3 regions of the Peribacillus sp. NPDC097197 genome follow, and region 2 is predicted to be linked to each of the others. Evidence: riboswitches for the same ligand, from Rfam matches in the RefSeq annotation. Region 2 holds a riboswitch; each other region holds the start of a gene.

The links. Region 2 has a riboswitch for cobalamin ahead of ACQKL6_RS18605 (hypothetical protein). Riboswitches for the same ligand answer to the same signal wherever they lie in the genome.
Region 1: another riboswitch for cobalamin. It lies ahead of metE (5-methyltetrahydropteroyltriglutamate--homocysteine S-methyltransferase); the one in region 2 lies ahead of ACQKL6_RS18605 (hypothetical protein).
Region 3: another riboswitch for cobalamin. It lies ahead of ACQKL6_RS18190 (hypothetical protein); the one in region 2 lies ahead of ACQKL6_RS18605 (hypothetical protein).

The regions. Positions count from the first base shown of each region.
Region 1 is NZ_JBNNST010000016.1:3,109-9,760, reverse strand. It holds gene ACQKL6_RS17295 (ABC transporter permease) at 1-734, shown strand, start outside; gene ACQKL6_RS17290 (acyl-CoA thioesterase) at 775-1,251, opposite strand; gene metE (5-methyltetrahydropteroyltriglutamate--homocysteine S-methyltransferase) at 1,244-3,550, opposite strand; cobalamin riboswitch at 3,691-3,889, opposite strand; gene ACQKL6_RS17280 (potassium channel family protein) at 4,172-4,594, shown strand; gene bcp (thioredoxin-dependent thiol peroxidase) at 4,657-5,127, shown strand; gene ACQKL6_RS17270 (aminopeptidase) at 5,139-6,248, shown strand; gene ACQKL6_RS17265 (D-2-hydroxyacid dehydrogenase) at 6,395-6,652, shown strand, end outside.
Region 2 is NZ_JBNNST010000020.1:7,848-13,783, forward strand. It holds gene ACQKL6_RS18590 (transglutaminaseTgpA domain-containing protein) at 1-1,538, opposite strand, end outside; gene ACQKL6_RS18595 (DUF58 domain-containing protein) at 1,594-2,781, opposite strand; gene ACQKL6_RS18600 (AAA family ATPase) at 2,781-3,737, opposite strand; cobalamin riboswitch at 3,926-4,145, shown strand; gene ACQKL6_RS18605 (hypothetical protein) at 4,308-4,853, shown strand; gene ACQKL6_RS18610 (ABC transporter substrate-binding protein) at 4,857-5,807, shown strand.
Region 3 is NZ_JBNNST010000018.1:48,527-55,178, reverse strand. It holds gene ACQKL6_RS18195 (MBL fold metallo-hydrolase) at 1-712, shown strand, start outside; cobalamin riboswitch at 808-1,009, shown strand; gene ACQKL6_RS18190 (hypothetical protein) at 1,238-1,462, shown strand; gene ACQKL6_RS18185 (hypothetical protein) at 1,492-1,683, opposite strand; gene ACQKL6_RS18180 (YheE family protein) at 1,742-1,945, opposite strand; gene ACQKL6_RS18175 (YheC/YheD family protein) at 2,006-3,202, opposite strand; gene ACQKL6_RS18170 (YheC/YheD family protein) at 3,199-4,566, opposite strand; gene ACQKL6_RS18165 (YheC/YheD family protein) at 4,570-5,640, opposite strand; gene ACQKL6_RS18160 (YheC/YheD family protein) at 5,670-6,652, opposite strand, start outside.

The DNA of each region.
Region 1 (6,652 bases), on a different contig from region 2:
GATTGCAGTACCGGGCTGATTTCGTCATCGAGATTCTTTCGGACTTGCTGAACCAAGTCGTGAATCTGGTGTTTATTTTAGTGGTCTTCGGACATACGGAGTTCCTAAGCGGGTGGAGCCGGGACGAAATCATATTCATATACGGTTTTTTCCTTATTCCGTTTGCGCTATTTTCATCCTTTTTCAACATCTGGGATTTCAATGATCGCTACATCGTCAAAGGGGAGATGGACCGGATATTAACAAGGCCGATTCACAGCCTGTTTCAAGTCATCTTGGAGCGGATTGAGCTTGAATCATTATTTGGAGTCGTGACTGGTTTGATCATCATCTTCTATTCCGGTGTTTCGTTAAACCTGGAACTAACTTGGTATGATCCGATTCTCTTCATCATCTTTGCAATCGGCGGGGCACTCGCGTATGCAGCCATCTTTGTTGCGATTGCAAGCATCGGCTTCTGGTCTGATGCCAAAACGTCCATCATGCCGATGATGTACAACATCGGGAACTACGGGCGCTATCCGGTTGATATTTATAACAAGGTCATCCGCTTTGTTCTGACTTGGGTGCTGCCGTTTGCCTTTGTCGGTGTGTATCCCGCTTCCTATTTTCTTAGAAAAGAAGAGTGGTACGCGTATGCATTCGCCACACCTGTTATAGGGGTCGTCTTTTTCATAATCTCGATCTTCATTTGGAATCAGGGTGTGAAAAGGTACCGCGGAGCAGGAAACTAAAAAAAATCCCTTCAACAATTTTGTTGAAGGGATTTTTTGCTTATATGCGTTTGTTTTTTCTCTCGAGATATCTAGCTTGTGCTTGGACGTACTGCCGCTTTTCTTCTTCCGTTTCCGGTTGGACCTGTGGAACCGGTATGGGCTTTCCATCTTCGTCTATCGCAAGCATCGTTAAAAAAGCGCGGGCGGTGAGTTGCTTTTCGCCAGTCAACAGGTTCTCCCGTTCTACTTTTACGAATACCTCCATTGACGTTCGATGGGCACAGGTGACATAGGCTTCCAAATTGATAGCATCCCCGGTCTTAATGGGGGCCAGGAAGTCAAAGGAGTCGCTTGAAGCGGTTACGACCGGTTTCCGGCAGTGGCGCATCGCTGCAATGCAGGCGATTTTATCCACATACGCCATCACTTTTCCACCAAAGATGGTATTGTGATGGTTTGTATCAGGTGGAAAAACGAGGTCCGTTAAAAACGTCCGTGACTGTTGAACGGGAATGCCTGTTGTTAAATCAGTCATTTTCCTGTTGGACCAATAGCTTATTCCGGACAACCGTTGCGGCTTCGACCATATTTTTCAGTGAAGCGACGGTTTCTGGAACGCCCCTTGTTTTCAGGCCACAGTCAGGGTTAATCCAAAATTGGTCTTTATCCAGTACCTTGATGCCACGTTCGATCATATCGACCATTTCTTCCACTGCAGGAACGCGAGGGCTATGAATATCATACACACCAAGGCCGATTCCTTTTTCATATGTTTTCTCCTCGAATGCGGAAGCGAGCTCGCCGTGGCTGCGGGACGTTTCAATGGAAATCACATCAGCGTCAAGGGAGGAGATGACATCCATGAAGCTGTTGAAATCACAATAGCACATATGGGTGTGTATTTGCGTTGTATCTTCCACACTCGAAGTGGAAATCAAGAATGAATGGACCGCCCAGTTTAAGTACTCATCATGGTCGCTTTTTTTCAATGGAAGGCCTTCACGCAGGGCTGGTTCATCGACTTGGATCATTTTGATCCCTGCTGATTCCAGTGCCTCTACTTCTTGTTTCAAGGCCAATGCCAATTGATAGCAGATATTTTCCCGTGAAATATCGTCACGGACGAACGACCAGTTCAGAATCGTAACAGGACCGGTCAGCATTCCCTTCACCGTTTTTTTCGTCAAGGCTTGTGCATACACACTTTCTTTGACCGTCATCGGATCGAGGAAATGGACATCTCCATAGATGACGGGAGGTTTTACGCAGCGGGAGCCGTATGATTGAACCCAGCCTTTTTCAAGGAAGACGAATCCGCCCAATTTATGGCCGAAAAACTCGACCATATCGGTTCGTTCAAACTCCCCGTGTACAAGGACGTCCAATCCGATTTCTTCCTGGATATCAATCCATCTGCTAATCTCCTCGTTCACGAATGCTTCATATTGATCAGCCGTCCATTCACCGCGTTTGAATTTCCCGCGGGCCTGTTTAACTTCCGCGGTCTGCGGAAAGCTTCCAATTGTCGTGGTTGGAAGGAAGGGCAGGTTGAAATACGCCTGTTGTTTTTGATAGCGCTGTTTAAATGGCAGGGTACGGCCATGGGATTGCTGCTTCGCCTGTTCGACAGCGGATTGAACGTCTTTATGGTTTCTGGCCTTTGAATTATTTAAGGTCTGCCATGCAGCTTTGTTTGCCGTCACCTTTTCTTCGATTGATTCTGGACCTTCGTTGTTTCCTCTGACCAAAAGTGTGATTTCTTCTAGTTTCTCATCAGCAAAGGCAAGGGCTTCTTTCACTTCGCTAGCTAATTCTGTCTCGTTTCGAACCGTCACTGGAACATGTAGCAGGGAGCAGGAAGGTTGAAGCCAAATTCGATCTTCGGCTACGTGTTTCGTAATGGACTCGACCAACTTGATTTTTTTCGTCAAGTCAGAAAGCCAAATGTTTTTCCCGTCAATCACACCGGCCCCAAGTATTTTATCTTGCGGGAAACCGACTGTTTGAAGATTGCTGAGATTTTTTCCTTTGTCATGGACCAAATCAAGGCCGATTCCTTGAACGGGCAAGTCGATCACTTCTTGGTAGTGCTCTACAGCATCAAAGTATGTTTGCAGCATGATGTTCAGGTTGGGGACAGCTTCGTTCAATTTTTCATACAGGTATGTAACAGTTTTCATCTCGTCTTTGGAAAGGGAAGAAACAAGGGAAGGTTCATCGATCTGCACCCACTTCACGCCTTCTTGTTCCAGCTCTCGCAAAATTTTTGTGTATAAAGGCAACAGGCTCAGGATGATGGCCGGAAGATCTTTTTTATCATAGCCCTTTGACAAAGAAATGAATGTGTAAGGTCCGACTATAACCGGTTTCGTATCGATTCCTAGTTTTTCCTTGGCTTCGCGGTAAGCGGCAAGCGGCTTGTTTTCTGTCAACGTAAGCTGGGACTGTTTTAGCTCTGGAACGATATAGTGATAATTTGTATTGAACCATTTCGTCATTTCGGAAGCGACTTCATCCTTGTTCCCACGGGCCATTGAATAATAAACGGAAAGGGGGACCATGCCACCTTTATAAGCCGAATAGCGTTCTGGCACCAGGCCGAACATGACGGACATATCGAGCATTTGATCATATAACGTAAAGTCGTTGACCGGGATGATATCGATGCCTTGATCTTTTTGTTTTTGCAAATTGCCTAAACGGATCGCTTCCAATTGCGCCATGAATTCCGTTTCATTTAATGTTCCAGCCCAATAGGCCTCTAATGTACGTTTCCATTCACGATCCTCACCGATTCGTGGGTACCCTATATTACTACTTTTCAACACATCCATCTCCTTTTAATGAAATAACAACAAAAAAAGCACCCCTAACCGTCAAAAGAGAAAGTTAGAAATGCTTAAAATAAAGGGGCACGAAAATACCCCTTATCATTATAAGGTCCCTAACACCTCCCTATCTCCCGTAGGTTAAAACAGTGTTGTCGAAATAGGCAGGTCTCCTGACTCAGGGAACTCTTACTTAGCACTAAAAGCCTTCCCAATCCAAAAAGACCAGTGGCATCAAACAAAAGCGCTATACATTCCCATTACAGTGGCGGGACCGTGCCGGAATTACACCGGACTTCCCTTTTAATCCTAAAAAGCTTAGGAACCTATCTCCACATATGAAATTCATAAAAAACTCCGTCCGCATAAACACGGAAACTAAAATTTACAAAATATTATAAAAACTTAACCCATCTTAGCATATCCCGGCCAAATGGGTCAACAAGGAAAAAGTCGGGAAATGGGGTCTGACCCCCACCATGTGGCACGAGAACCCATGCTGTATCTATGTTTTCTTGATGGTGCAGCAGCTGGGAAATAGGGTCTGACCCCTAAAACGAGCATATATTGACTCGCAAAAGAGTATGTATAAGGGAAGTGGGTTGTTTTTGAAATGAGGCGTGGGGGATGACCTTTTATATTTTGATTGTGGGGATTATCTTTTGCATGGTGATGAGCATTCGGACCTTATTTCTTTCTGAGTCGGAGGCAAAGAAGTTTTCTCTTGAAGATATGCTGTGGCTCGGCAATTTATATGCGACATTATTAGTCGGTTTTGCACTGATTTATTTATTATACGAGCTTCAGAATCATTCGGTGATTCTTGATATGGGCAATCGCTTGGATGGAACCTTTTCCGAGCAGCTGAAGACTTCATTTTATTTTAGTGCGATGACGATGTTCTCCGTCGGATATGGGGATATCTCCCCAATCGGCATTGGCCGGATGATCGCGACAATCCAAGCATTCATTGGCTATACGCTTCCTGCGGCATTTGTGATCAGGGCTGTCATCGATTTTGAACAGAAGGAAAGAAAGAACAAGAAATGAAAGTTGTGTTTCTTTCGATTATTGGGTACGCTTACCATGATGAAAGAAATGGAGGGTTTAGAATGACGGTCGAAATTGGAGAAAAAGCACCAGACTTTCAATTACCAGCAAACAACGGAGAACAAGTTACCCTATCAGGATTCAAGGGTAAACACGTTGTATTATATTTTTACCCAAAAGACATGACACCCGGTTGCACGACGGAGGCTTGTGATTTCCGTGATGCTAATGAACAATTCGAAGAGCTTGATGCTGTCATCATAGGCATTAGCCCGGACCCGGTAACACGTCATGAAAAGTTCATTGAAAAACATGGGTTGCCTTTCCTGTTGCTTGCTGATGAAAAGCAAGAAGCCGCTGAATTATATGGTGTATGGAAATTGAAAAAGAACTTCGGTAAGGAATACATGGGCATTGAGCGTTCGACTTTCCTGATTGATAAGGAAGGAACGATCGTTAAAGAATGGCGTAAAGTCAAAGTAAAGGGCCACGTCGAAGAAGCGTTGGAAACTCTTCGCGACCTAGAAAAATAAGGTACAGGCTAATGAAGGATGAGCGACTTATCAAGCTTGCCAAGCAGCTGATTCATCATTCACTGAGGCTGCAGGCGAAAGAGCGGGTCTTGATCCGTGGGCCTGTTGCAGCCAAAGCCCTATTGAAGGAACTGATTGACGAAGCCTATAGAATGGGGGCCTATCCTTATGTGGAACTTGAAGATGACGAAATTACCAGTCATCTGCTAAAAGGAAATGTTAAGGAACAGCTCGATACCTTATCGAAATGGAATTATAAGAAATACGAAGATGTGGATGCAGTCATCATCATATCAGGCGATGGAAATGAAGAGCGAGGAGTGAGTGTCACTCATGAGAGATATCGTCTTCAGGAGGATGCCATGAAAACGTCCACCATGTTCTTCGTCAATAACCGGCGCTGGGTGCTACTGAATTATCCGACCATCGGTTCTGCAAAAAGATCCGGCATGAGCTTTGAGCAGTATGAAGATTTCTTGTTAAACGTGTGCACACTGGATTATCACAAAATGGAAAGCGCCATGAAGCCTCTAAAGGATTGGATGGATCAAACGGATCAAGTCCGGATCATATCGCCGGGGACTGACCTGACTTTTTCCATTAAAAATATCCCCGCCGTCATTTGCGCTGGTAAAAACAATCTTCCAGATGGCGAAGTGTTCACGGCACCGGTAAAAGACAGTATCAATGGCACGATCTCCTTCAATACACCTTCTTCCTACCAAGGGAAGGTATTTGATGGGATAACCCTTTCGTTTCAAAAGGGGAAAATCATGAAAGCTACTTCCACCCAGTCGGACCAAATGAATCGTTTGCTCGATGTGGATGAAGGATCCCGGTACATCGGGGAATTCGCCCTGGGAATCAATCCGTATATCATGGAACCGATGGGTGATATCCTATTCGACGAGAAGATTAGCGGCAGTCTGCATCTTGCCACTGGTCAAGCTTACCAAGAGGCCGATAATGGAAATCAATCATTGTCTCATTGGGACATGGTCTTGATCCAGCGACCCGAATATGGGGGCGGAGCAATCTACTTTGATGATATACTGATTCGTAAGGACGGTTTATTCGTGCCACCGGAATTATGCGAATTGAATCCAAATCAATTAAAATAAAGCCCTTTTTAATAGGGAGAGGCGTTTGTCCAACTCAAATAGAGGACCCCTGAATATGATTTAGTAAGGGAATACCTCCTCATAGAAAGTTGCGCGGGACATTCAGTGCCCGTGTTTTTTTTATGTAAAGAAAAGGAGAGATAATCATGTTAGTATTTTCAACAATCATTCCGAATGAAGATATTCAAAAGAAGATGGCACAAGCATTTCCCGATTTGACATTCATGTATCAAGAAACTTGGGCGGATGAAAAGCTCCAAGAGGCCGAAGTTCTTATTACATATGGAGAAGATTTAACCGATGAAATCATTGAAGAGGCAGTGAACGTGAAATGGATCATGGTCATGAGTGCCGGATTGGAGTTAATGCCTTTTGCCGCCATTGAGAAACGCGGAATCATGGTG
Region 2 (5,936 bases):
GCATTATTATTCGTCACTTTATAGGCGGATTCACCTTTATAAATTGATTTCTCCCCTTCCGTATATCCCTTTACCCATCTTGCCGGAATGTTGGCGGCACGTAATAAAATGACCATCGCCGTTGAATAATTATCGCAATACCCAATTTGGGTCTCGAACAAGAATTGATCCACATAATCCTGATTATCGCCTGGATACGGAATGTCTTCTTTAGAATAGCTGAATTCAGGACCGTCGAAGTGATTTTCTATCGCCTTTGCCTTATCGTACCAATTATCCTCATTCACCGTAAGTTCGTTGGCCAGTTCATAGATACGGGTTGGCAATCCCTCCGGAAGCTGTGTATTGCTTTCCATGAGGACATCCATCGTTTCATCCTGTTCCGTAACTTTCCGTAAGTCAGCCAGATCATAGCTAGGCATTTCATAAACCAGTTCATATTCTTTCGTGGTAAGAGGCTTACTGCCTTCGTCTACCGAAATGTACTTGTCCATATTTGTATAATATTTAAACCAATCTCCATTCTCAGCCTCTACCTTCTTCAGGTACCCTGATTGGGGATGAAGAAGGTGAGAGTAACTTTCCATCATGGTTACCCTTGTATTCATGTCTTCCGTTTTCAACACTTCAGGAATCTCAAATTCTTTTATATCCTTCAAATCCTGACCATTAGAGAAACTGATATAGTCTTCCATTCCCTCAACGGAAACCCACCCTTTTCCGGTATAGATATCTTTGTTCTCGACTTTCCAATAGTGTCCGGTATTGGTCGTATTATAAAAAATGACCGTATTGTCCGGCTCTATCGACCCACCAAGTGATGAATCATCTTCGTCATACCCCACCCGTTTTTCAACGGAGCTTTCATCACTTCCTGTCACCTTATCGGAATAAGAAACAATGAACGGTACAGGGTCCGGCCATTGTGACGCGAACTTCGGAGCAGTGAAACCAACGAGGACGCTTACTAACAGCATCCCCGCTAGCATGATGGCCCATTTACTGAATGAACCTCCTGAAAACACCAATCTCTCTTGTATGGACAAGCGTAGCATGGCCAACACACCAAGCATCGAAAACCCGATGATGATGATCCTGATCATGGCCATATCCCCATCATATGGTGTGAATGTATCGAGAATCGATAGGAAAATGATCGTTAATATATAAAGTAAAAATATGTTTCGTCTCACCGTCACCCAGTAATGAATCAAGTATGTCACAAGCCAAAGAAGCACGAAAAACAACAGCGTTCTAAAGGGGTTGGAAAGCAGCTCCCACTTCCCCTCATACATATTCGAAACGTTAGCCGTTATATCCAGCAAATCACCAGTAAGCCATTTGAAGGTCAGGAAAGGATCTGACGAATACAAGAAATGGACCGCAATTAATATAAAGGCACTTACGAGGATGAAACGCACAAACCAGTGGATACCAAAATAGTGTAGGAGCAAGGAAAATAACACAAAGATAATGAAAATCAAGATATTTCCTGTATCCGTAAGCTTCTCTACGGGTCGTAACCATTCGGTAATCAATAGAAGACCAAATATATATAAGAGAACATGCATCCACCTTTCCGATTTGGTAGAATCAGCGTTCATTTGCCTTCACCTCGGTTCGTTCATTTTGAAGGTGACCCTGTTCAAAGAAGACCAACTTTATTCCACGAGCCAACGCCACCGACTTCGCACGTATTTCCTCACCCGTGAAGTCTCCCTGACTTTTCACGCAAAATACCGTCATCGCTTTATTCCCGGTAAATGCATTCCAACCTTCTATCTTTTCCATCGTTAATTCGGACACAATGAATATTACAGAAGCGTTTGATGGTACAACTCCCTTGTTCTTCTTTCCATTCCAGACGTTTGTATGTGTGGCCCTTGATTTTGCAAGACGGTAAAAGAGTCTTCTCCTCTGTTTACTGCCTCCTTTAGCCGGTACGGCCTCCATTGATCCCGTACTGGTTAACCCAACATCCATACCCTTCTTTATCAAGGCATGCACCAAAGAGGCCGCAAGTACGATAGCTTCTTCGAAGAAGGGAGAGGCGTACTCATCAAGCATAATAAATACATCACGGTTTTTCTGCACTTCAAATTCCTTCGTCATGATTTCACTTGTTCGGGCCGTTGCCTTCCAATTTATCCAGGATAATTGATCACCCGGCTGATACTCCCTGATTCCGGACACGACCGAATGTTCCCGCTGTATTTTTTTCGTCGTACCAACTTGTCCTTGATCGAAGACATGCTCCAACTGTTTATAATTCAACTCCTGATAAGCCGGGAAAACGGTGAGTTTCAAAGGGGCATGCACTGTCGCTTCTTTTTCATAGAGTCCAAAGAAGTCCCCTATTTTGAAGCGAACCGATTGGATGACATGTTCTCCTCTTGGCAGATTCTCCAGGGTATATGTCAATTGGAAGGATTGTTTAAATCCTGGAAAAACCAATGTTTTCTTTTCCAGTTCCATCGGCAAATCCTCTTCTACCACCATATATAAAAGAGGCAGTCTGTTTTTCCGGGAGAATACCAATGTCATATCTACCGACTCTCCGGCCTGGCATTCGTGTTTACTAATTCTTCTCTCCACTTCAAAAGCCTGAAGTGGATAAAACAGCAGAATCATAGAGTACGCACCGAACGGCAAAAAGGTATAGAAAATGAACCAACTGATAAACCCGCCTTGAAACATCGCAAAACAAAAGGAAATGAGCATAAGCACTATGATCCCACAGACATTCCTGTTTTTCTTCAGTATGGTAAGCACATTCCGCATTAGGTCACGGCCCTCTTCACGGGTACCTGCGTCGTAGCCACTATCTCATGTATCACCATGTCAGCATTCACCCCCGAGTAATTCGCTTCCGGATTAAGGATTAGCCGATGGGTAAAAACGAACGGAACCAAATGCTGCACATCATCAGGTAAAACGTAATCCCTTCCCTTTAGGAGCGCATAGGCTTGGGCTGCCTTCATTAGGGCAATCGATCCACGTGGGCTCACCCCAAGATATACACTTTCATGCTTACGTGATTGATTGGCTAACTCGACGATATACGTCTTTATCGTATCATCCACGATCACAGCCTTTGCCTCTTTCTGCAAATCTATCAGTTCCTCTAACGAAATCACGGATTCCAATTCTTCAATCGGAGCCGTATATTGGGCCCGATGCAACACTTCTATCTCTTCTGCCACTTCCGGATACCCCATCTTCATTTTCAATAAAAAACGATCTAGCTGTGCTTCTGGAAGTGGGTATGTGCCTTCGTAATCAATTGGATTTTGAGTGGCCATGACGAAAAACGGTTGTTCCAGTTTCCTTGTCACACCATCCACCGTCACGCTTGCCTCTTCCATTCCTTCAAGTAGGGCGGATTGCGTTTTCGGCGATGTCCGATTGATTTCATCGGCCAAAATAATATGGCCCATGATTGGCCCCGGTCTAAAGATGAACTCTTGTTCCTTCGGATTGAAAATCGATACCCCCGTTACATCGGACGGTAGCAAGTCAGGCGTGAATTGAATCCGTTTGAAATCCGCCCCGATGGACTTCGCTAGCGCCCTGACCAAGACGGTCTTCCCCACGCCCGGGACATCTTCCAATAAGACATGTCCACCAGAAAGGAGCGCCACAAGACTTAGTTCTGCTATATCTCTTTTTCCAATAATGACCTTTTCAATGTTTTCCAAAATCATATCCAGTTTCTGATTCACTTGTTTATAAACCATTCTCTACCTCCCATGATTATGTAAATCACTCATGCTTAACCCTTATTTATTCGACATCCATTTTACATTAACCTCCAATTTATCCTTACAAAGTGAGTTTACTAGAATAATACCCCTATAAAAGAGATTTCTTGAAATCTTTTCACTATTTAAGTAATTAATTATGATAGACTGGTACTAAGTGAATATAAACCTTGCAGAAAATAGGTGCTGACTTGTCAGCTTAATAGGGAATTCGGTGTAAAACCGAAGCTGTTTCCGCAACTGTAAGTGCTAATGAAATAAGAAATATGCCACTGTTTGTGAATGAATCCGCACGCACGATACCATTCATTCAATCCAAATGGGAAGGTTCTTAGAGTAAAATGATGCACGAGCCAGGAGACCTGCCTTTTTTTTATCGTATTTTGCTCTTCGGAAGTTAGGAGGATTGTACGGCAATCTTCCATCTTTTTTTCCGTTCGAGATACATAGATGATTGTTTGCCGACCAATACCTTTGGTCGGCTTTTTCTTTTGCGCCGAAAAGCAATACGCAGGTCATTCACATTATTAAAAAGGAGGAAAAATTATGGCAAAGAAGGATACCCGCTTTTTATGCTACCCATTCATGCGCGAATCAGTTTCAACCGTTGATTATGAAATTCGCACCGATTCATTGACGACTCAAATGGGACTGGCAGCGTCGTTCACGAAAGAGATTCCTGAAGTCTACAGGGATTTAATGGAACTGTTGCCGATGGCTTATCATTTAAATGGTTCTGCCCGGGGGAAATTGGCCATAACCGAAGACGGTCTAAACCGCCTAAGTGAAATCTATGACTATTATGTCGCTGAAGTGAAAGAACGCATCGAAACATTTGTGCTACCCCAAGGATCGACGGCAGCCTGTATTTTGCATACTTGCCGTAGTGAAGCCAAGAAATCCGTCCGTACCTTGCATAAAGTCAGTACGGAAAAAGATGTGCCCGCGATTCTTTTTGATTATGCTCATTTGCTTGCCAATGTTCTATTCGTGATGGCTGTCTATGTCAATAAACAACTGGGTGTCGAAGAGATTCCCTTTATCAGCAAATCCTATCCAACCAAAACAATGAAAAAGAAAACGGAGGAATAAAACATGATAAGAACAGTAAGATCCAGTTGGATTGCCCTTCTGATGGTCGCCCTTTTCCTTACAGGATGTGCCTCGAATGATGATCAGAAATCGATAGAGAAAAAAGATCCTGCAACAACTGAAGAAGTCAAATCCTATACCGTCACCGATGATAGTGGAAAAGAAATCACATTTGATAAGGTTCCGGAAACGGTCGTTTCACTTCAACCCAGTAATACGGAGATTTTATATGCCCTTGGTGTAGGGAATAAGGTGATTGGAGCGACAGATTTCGATAACTATCCTGAGGAAGCTAAAGATGTCGAGCGTGTCTCTGATTCAATGACAATCAATTCCGAAAAAATCATCTCTTTGAAACCGGATGCCATCATTGCCTACACAATTGGCGATGAAGCAGCATTAAAGCCGCTTGAAGATGCGGGAATTCCCATTTTCATTATTAAATCAGCCGTGACCTTTGATGATGTATATAGCGATATTGATCAAATTGCCAAAGTCATGGGCGTAACGGACCAAGGGGAAGACCTAGTCAAAAACATAAAAAAACAAATCAAAGATGTTGAAGAAAAAGTGGCGAGTGTCGATTCTAAAGAAAAAACATATTTCGAAATCAGCCCTTCTCCGGAAATCTATACAGCGGGAGCTGAAACCTTCCAGCAAGAGATCTTGGCGTCTGCCGGTATCGAAAATATCTTTGCCGACCAAAAGGGCTGGGCGAAAATAGCAGATGAAGAAGTCGTCAAGCGCAACCCGGATGCCATCATCACAACCGTAGGCTATGTGGACAATGCTGTGGATGAAATCAAATCCCGTAAAGGTTGGAAAGATGTCAGCGCCGTGAAGGAAGACCAAGTATATCAGCTTAGCGAAGACGTCATGTCACGTCCCGGACCGCGTATCGGAGAAGCCGTAGAACTAACTGCAAAGACCATATATCCGCAATTATTCAAATAAAGACACACTCAAAGCCCGCATGAAATCAAGCATGCGGGTTTTGTATTCTAATTTTTATATTTCTCATTCACCTCTTCCTTCCATCCTTTTCATTCATCGTACATTTTGCTTATACCTTCTCATTTGCTA
Region 3 (6,652 bases), on a different contig from region 2:
TACGGGTGCAAAAATCTTGTTGAAGGAACTTACTCCATTCTTTGAAACCGCTGATTACGATATGGTTGCGCTGACGCATTATCATGAGGACCATACGGGTGGGGCCGCATGGATACAGGAACATAGGAACGTTCCCATCTATATTCATCCGATGTCCCTCGATATTTGTGCAAAGGATGCAGAATATCCCGTTTACCGTAGAGTTTTTTGGGGAGATAGGGATGCCTTCAAGGCAGAACCATTAGGAGGGGTCGTCCATTCACGCACTCAAACATGGGAGCCAATCTTTACGCCAGGGCATTCGAGGGACCATATGGTTTACCTGAACCATAGTAATGGCATGCTGTTTTCGGGTGACCTGTTTGTAACGCCGAAAACGAAGCTAGTTTTAAGGGAAGAATCTATCCCGGTCATCATGGAATCCATCAAGAAACTGCTTCAGTATGATTTTAAAGAGGTCTTTTGCTGCCATGCCGGATATGTCCCGAACGGAAAGGAAATGTTTGAAAGAAAGCTCAGTTACTTGGAAAATCTGCGCGGTGAAATTCTGCGTTTGCATGATCAAGGATTGGAAGTCCATGAAATTCAGCAAAACGTGTTGCCTAATCGGTATCCGCTTATCGAGATATCCGGTCATGAATGGGATTCGGAGCATATCATTACATCGATCCTGAAAGAGAGTAGGGTGTATTCAGAGGACAGGAAGAAATGATGAATAAGAGGAAAGAGGATAGATAGGGCCCAAGAACAAGGCAGGAGCCTCATTGTAATCCTAGTGAAAATTTGATACAGTTAAACTGAAAAATAGTATTTCGTCTAGAAATGGGTGCAGATAAGAAAGTGTAGCTTATCTGCTTAAAAGGGAAGTCGGTTAGAATCCGACGCTGTCCCGCAACTGTAAATGAGAGCGATTCGAAGGAATGCCACTGTCTTTTTTGCAAGAAAAGATGGGAAGGTTCGAAAAGCGATGATCATGAGCCAGGAGACCTGCCCGTTTTTAGCACAACGCCAGAAACCTACGAGGATAGGGGGTGTTAAGTGCGAAAAATTAGCAAGAACATGCTTTCTTATTTTTGTAGAAAAATGGGGAATCATGGTCATTTTTGTTATGTTTCGTTTGCACTCTAACAACTTCTGAATGGGAAGTTGTTTTTTGTTTTTTACAAGTCCATATTGGACAATATTCAAAAAGAATCCTGTTAATTAGACAGGACAGCTATCATAGGGGGCCATATCATTGTTTGGTACAGTTGAGCATTTTACGGACTATTTAAAAGCGCAAATCATGCGTAACTTTTGTGTGGAAGAAATGATATCTTTAGATGATTGCCGAGCAAGCTTGATTGAGGAAATCCAGGTTCATGGCAAAAACGTAGAAGATAGGAAAGAATACGAAGCAAATCTTGAAAGAGCCTTTAGCCAAGTGAATCTAGAAATATTCGGCTATCAAGAAATCAAGTAAAGAGCCGCCCATAAGGGAAGCCCTTGTTTTCAATCTTTATTGATGTTCGGTTCCGTTTCATCATGAAAGTCATGGGCTTCCTCAATGTTCAAGGTGTCCGCGGCTTCATAGACGTTTCCGCCAGCAAGTCCTTCATTGATGATACGATCGATATCGAGATATACAGAATCCTTACCGTCATACTCGGTATCCTTCAGAAATGTAATCTTTTCTTTATCCAAATGAAATCCCTCCTTGGCTTTTTATTAGTGTTAGCCAAAGAGGGATTCTTTATTCTATTTAGTCGTACACGTGGTACACCATTAAATCATGAATCATGCCCTTGAGTTTTTCTTCCTCTGACTCTACAGGCGGATTGGTTAACCACTCAATGGACCCATCTTTATGATAGAGGGCTTGGACGGCCAATTTATTGAAGTAAAAGGAAATCTTCCAGCCAGGTAAATTCTTGTGCAACGGCTTCCATTGAAAATGCGTAATCATATGTATAACCTCCATATCGCTGTTTCTCATTTCATTATAATGGAAAAAGCAGGATGGAGGTTATTTTCTTATGTGATTCGGAAAAGTTAATTCAATGAACAGGTTTTTTAAATGTAGTAGGCGGCTCGCTTCAATTTCCTCTTCATCAAATTGCATGGGTTTTGAATTGACTTCATAAATGAATAGAGCACCGGATGTATCTTCCCCGATATCAATGGAGAATTCCCCAAGAAAGCCAAACTTCCTGGAGAGGATGATTCCACATCTTTGCGCAATGTTCGCCAACTTCCTGTTTAACGGCCTCGTTTGTAGCTGCTGATAGGGAAAAAGCTTTCCCCCCCTTGGTGTATGGGTTGTGATTTCCTGGGTTTGCGACATCCTCACGCCCTTGCCGGTCACTTTATAAAACCCATTTTCATAATGAACAAGAATACGGTAATCGTATCGGTGTCCATTCAGTTTCTTTGGAATGACCGCTCGTTGGGCCAGATACCCCCTCTTTTTGAGCGACGCCTTATTGGCTTCCCAAAACGCGGAGAAATCAGAATACAATTCCTGATGTTTCAGGCTATTGAATTGGAGGGTGCCATCAGGTTTTTCTAGCAGGGTGTAGATGCCCTTACCTTGGCTTCCTTTGCATGGTTTCAAATAAATATGTTTGTGGAAATGTAAGAAGTCCGCTAGTTGGGTAGGGTCGGATAGGTCTATGGTCGATGGAAGATGGCGGGCTAGAGATCCATCTTCCGTCAATGCTTCGTACATCAAGTACTTATCTAAAAAATGAGGGTTGAATAAAGTGATACGATGTTCTTTAAAAAAGGAAAGGAGTTCTTGAAAACTTTCCGATGCTTCGAATCCCCTTTTGGGAATGCGATTATAAACGATATCGGGCAGTGGTAATTTTACCTCATTCCATGTGTTCGTTTGTGGAGAAAAGATGAAGCCTTTCATGTAGTTGGAAAGCAAGGATTCAACCGTGAATACATAGGCCAATATCCCATGATTCGATAAATATTGAGATAAATTCTGAAAAAGTGTCAAATTCCCCCCTATACCTGATTCCTTCTTTGGATCTAGAGAGGTCAAGATACCAACGACTAGCACCCGGTTTCCCGGAAATAAAGTAATCGGAAAAAGTGTCTGATCCTGGGTGTCCTGCTTAAAAGGGATTTCCTCATTCGCGGCTCCCGCATATAGCTGCATATCTTCCTCGTTATGGCTCCATCTCTCAGAGGGAACATCATAAAAAATGTTCATTTCTGTGTACCAATCGTTTGTGAAATCGTCTGTTCGGTAAGATAAATGGCATAATCAAGGCTGAGCTTCCTGGTTAAAAGTTCAAATTCCTTTAACTTTGGATGGGAAAAGATAGAACGGCCTGGTTTAGAATTAGCTTCGAACATCCATACTTGCCCTTTTTTATCCAATCCGAAATCGAAGCCGATTTCTCCTATGATGCCATCTAGGTGCTCCTCGATGCTTTCACTTAATATAAGAGCGGCTTCTGATAGCTTTTCCTCGATCCGTTTAGCTTCTTCGTCATCTCCGTATAGTTCGGCAACCGTCTTGATGACCCCGCCGCTTTTAATATGGGTCGTCACACTGCCAGCCCCGGAAACTTTTGCGGCGATGGCCGTCACTTGCCAAACCCCATTGCTGTCCTTGTTCGTATGGACCCTGAAATCCACTGGCCGCTTTGAAGAGCGGATTAACGGGATGCCTTGTTGAACGATCAGGTTCTCAAGCGGTCGATTATGAAATACATGTTTGAGGATGGATTCGAGTGTGGAAAACTTTTGTAATTTGTTTTCCTGTTCCTCATTTTTATACCGGCAATAGTAGACATTTTCATGCTTATCATACAGAATTTGATGAATGCCGAGGCCAAGGCTACCATGAATGGGTTTGATATAGACTTGGCGATAATGCGACAGAAGCGTCTCGACGACGGATAGAGATTGAAAAGGGTAGGTCTCCGGTAAAAATGGCAAAGCCCGATCATCCGCATTCAACCGTTCGTAAACATCCCATTTATTGAAGAAACCAGGATTGTACCAAGGAATCTTATATTCCTTTTGGAACTTTTGCTTCACTTCCTTTGGCCCCTCACGGTTTTCCGTCATTCGGTTGGGAAGCCGGTCATATACGACGTTGGGAAAAGGGAATTCATTGATCTGCCAGTTTTCCTTCTCATATACATATCCTTTAATCGTTTCTTGATCCCAATTGATGACATTCTCACCGAAAACAAAGGGGATACAACCGGTTGTTTGACTGAGAGAAAGTAATTTCGAAAAAAAGCCGGAACGTTCCCCAAGCGGTTTATTGGAAATGCCTGTGAAGCCTGATGAGAAAATTCCAATGAGCGGGCCGATATGAAGGCTCTTCCCGTATATAAATAAATGAAGGGGAGTATCGATCTCGTTGAACATCAAAGAATCTGCAAGACTATTCGAGAGTACGATTGATTGCTTGATGGCTGGATTTGGCTTGACGGCTGCAGGGCAGGAATGCTGCCCAAAATAAATTAATTCGATATCCCCCAGTTCCCCAAGGTCAGACGGATAAAAAAGGACGTGGCCGGGGATGTTGGCAATCTCTGCAGGGTATGTCTTTCGCATGGGTCATTCACCTGCTTTCAGAAGATGTTCGGATAAATATTGGCAATATTTGAACGGGGCTTGATAAATTTCTTTCATGGACTCTGGTTGGAGTGTTTGGATGATCTTTCTTCCGGGCTTGGAGTTAATGTCCAAAATCCAAATTTTCCCCGCCTTATCGATGCCTAAATCGATTCCAAGTTCGAATAGCCTTTGAAAAGCGCCTTCCGTCTCCACAGGGAGAGTCCGGAGGATATGCTGGATGGTTTGTTCGACGGTTACCGGGATGGAATCAGGATTCTTTTTCATGAAGTCTTCAAGCGATAAGGCTTCTCCGCCAGTCGTCAGATTGGAAGTGATATGATCTTGTTTCCCAAGACGAATGCCCCGCCCCCGTTCCAGCCACTGGTTTTTTTCGTTTTTCTGAAGCAAAATCCGTAAGTCGAATGGTTCGTTCTTCTGGTTGCTCAATTCTAAATAAGGTTGACATAGGTAACTATAGCGAGTTAATAAGTGCTGTAGCCATTTATTCAGTTGCGATTTTGATTCGAATTGGCGGTCATATTTCGTTCCTTTTTTGGTCATGGAGACGGTTGTGCCTTCCTTAGTTTTCGTCAGAAGGTAAATGCCAAGACCGCCTGATCCAAACTCGGGCTTAATGATGATTTTTTCCAGGCGTTCCATGTGCTCGATTATTTGCTCAGGTGTCGTGACCCGCTCCGTCTCTGGGAAAAAGGCTTGAAGCAGGGGATTGGTTTTCAATGTTCGGTAAACATCCCATTTGCCAGGGAGGCCAAGCCCAAGAAAATTCGAGTTTTCTTTTAACCAATTTATTTTCTCACGTATATCATTATGCTCACGGGAAATGCCATGAAAACAACGGTCATATACAAAATCAGGAAGGTCAAGTGAAGCAGGAAGCCAAACTTCTTTTTCCCCATCAAAGCGCTCGCCCTTGATTTTCTTCGAATCAACGTCCATATTTTCCGGTACGAACTTACAAACATTCATGCCAAGGGTTTTAGCCGTCTTGGCTAGCTCGGTGAAATAATGATTTTCTTGTGTATCTTTCGTGGACATTAGCCCTATTAACACGTGCCAGCAACTCCTTTTATGGATGGTCTTCACTCATTTATCGCATACATAAACTCAATAATCGACTTTACAGATGGCCGGAATGTTTCATAGGTACCTTGGAATTTTTTTGAGGGCTTCGAATTCACTTCTATGATCCAAGGATGCTTGTTACTATCAAGGGCTAAATCGATACCCAGCTCCCCAAATAATTCCGGATGGTTGTCATCAAGCGCAACTGCCGTCTTCTTGGCTAAACGGATGAGGCTTTGATATAAACGTTTGGCTTCTTGGTGATCCACGATCTCTTTTAAAAAGTCGGAACCGTTCTTCATGACACCACCTTGTGCGAGGTTAGAAACGATATTTCCCGAATCCCCGATTCGTGCAACCATGGAGGTGACCTTCCATTGATGCTGTCCGTTTTTATGAAGCAGGATGCGGAAATCCACTAATTTCTGATCGATCTCGAATAAGGAAATCCCCTTTTGAAGGATGTAAGCTTGATTCCGGCAAAACTTTTTCAAGGCCGAGAATAATTTCTCCTTCGTTTCGATAGTATGGATATTGTTTTCTGTTCCAGCATGCTCGATTACCCATCTGCCCGATGATTCGGTCAGCTTGCAGATATTCCGCCCCTGACTGCCTGTCGAGGGCTTTAGATAGCTTACTGGATGCTTATCTAAAAATGTCATGAAGGGTTCCTGTTCATTAAACATCACCGTCTCGGGTAAATGTGGAAGCAGGGTATAATCTGAGAGCAGAAGCTCATGCACATCATGCTTGGAAAGGAACCGCCCGTTGAACATGGGAATGGCAAGGGATTTCAATTCCGTTGAAAAGTTTTCGAATAGTGGTGTTCCTTCCACCTTCCGGGAGTGGATCCGATTGTAAAACACATCAGGAATGGGGAGCTCAAGGGTCTCCCACCCATTCGCCCCTGGCCAATATCCTGTAAGGATCCCGTCCGCAAGTGGCTGTGGTTTTGCCAAAAAGAAAGGAAAGCCTTTTTGATTACAATAGGCTATCATCT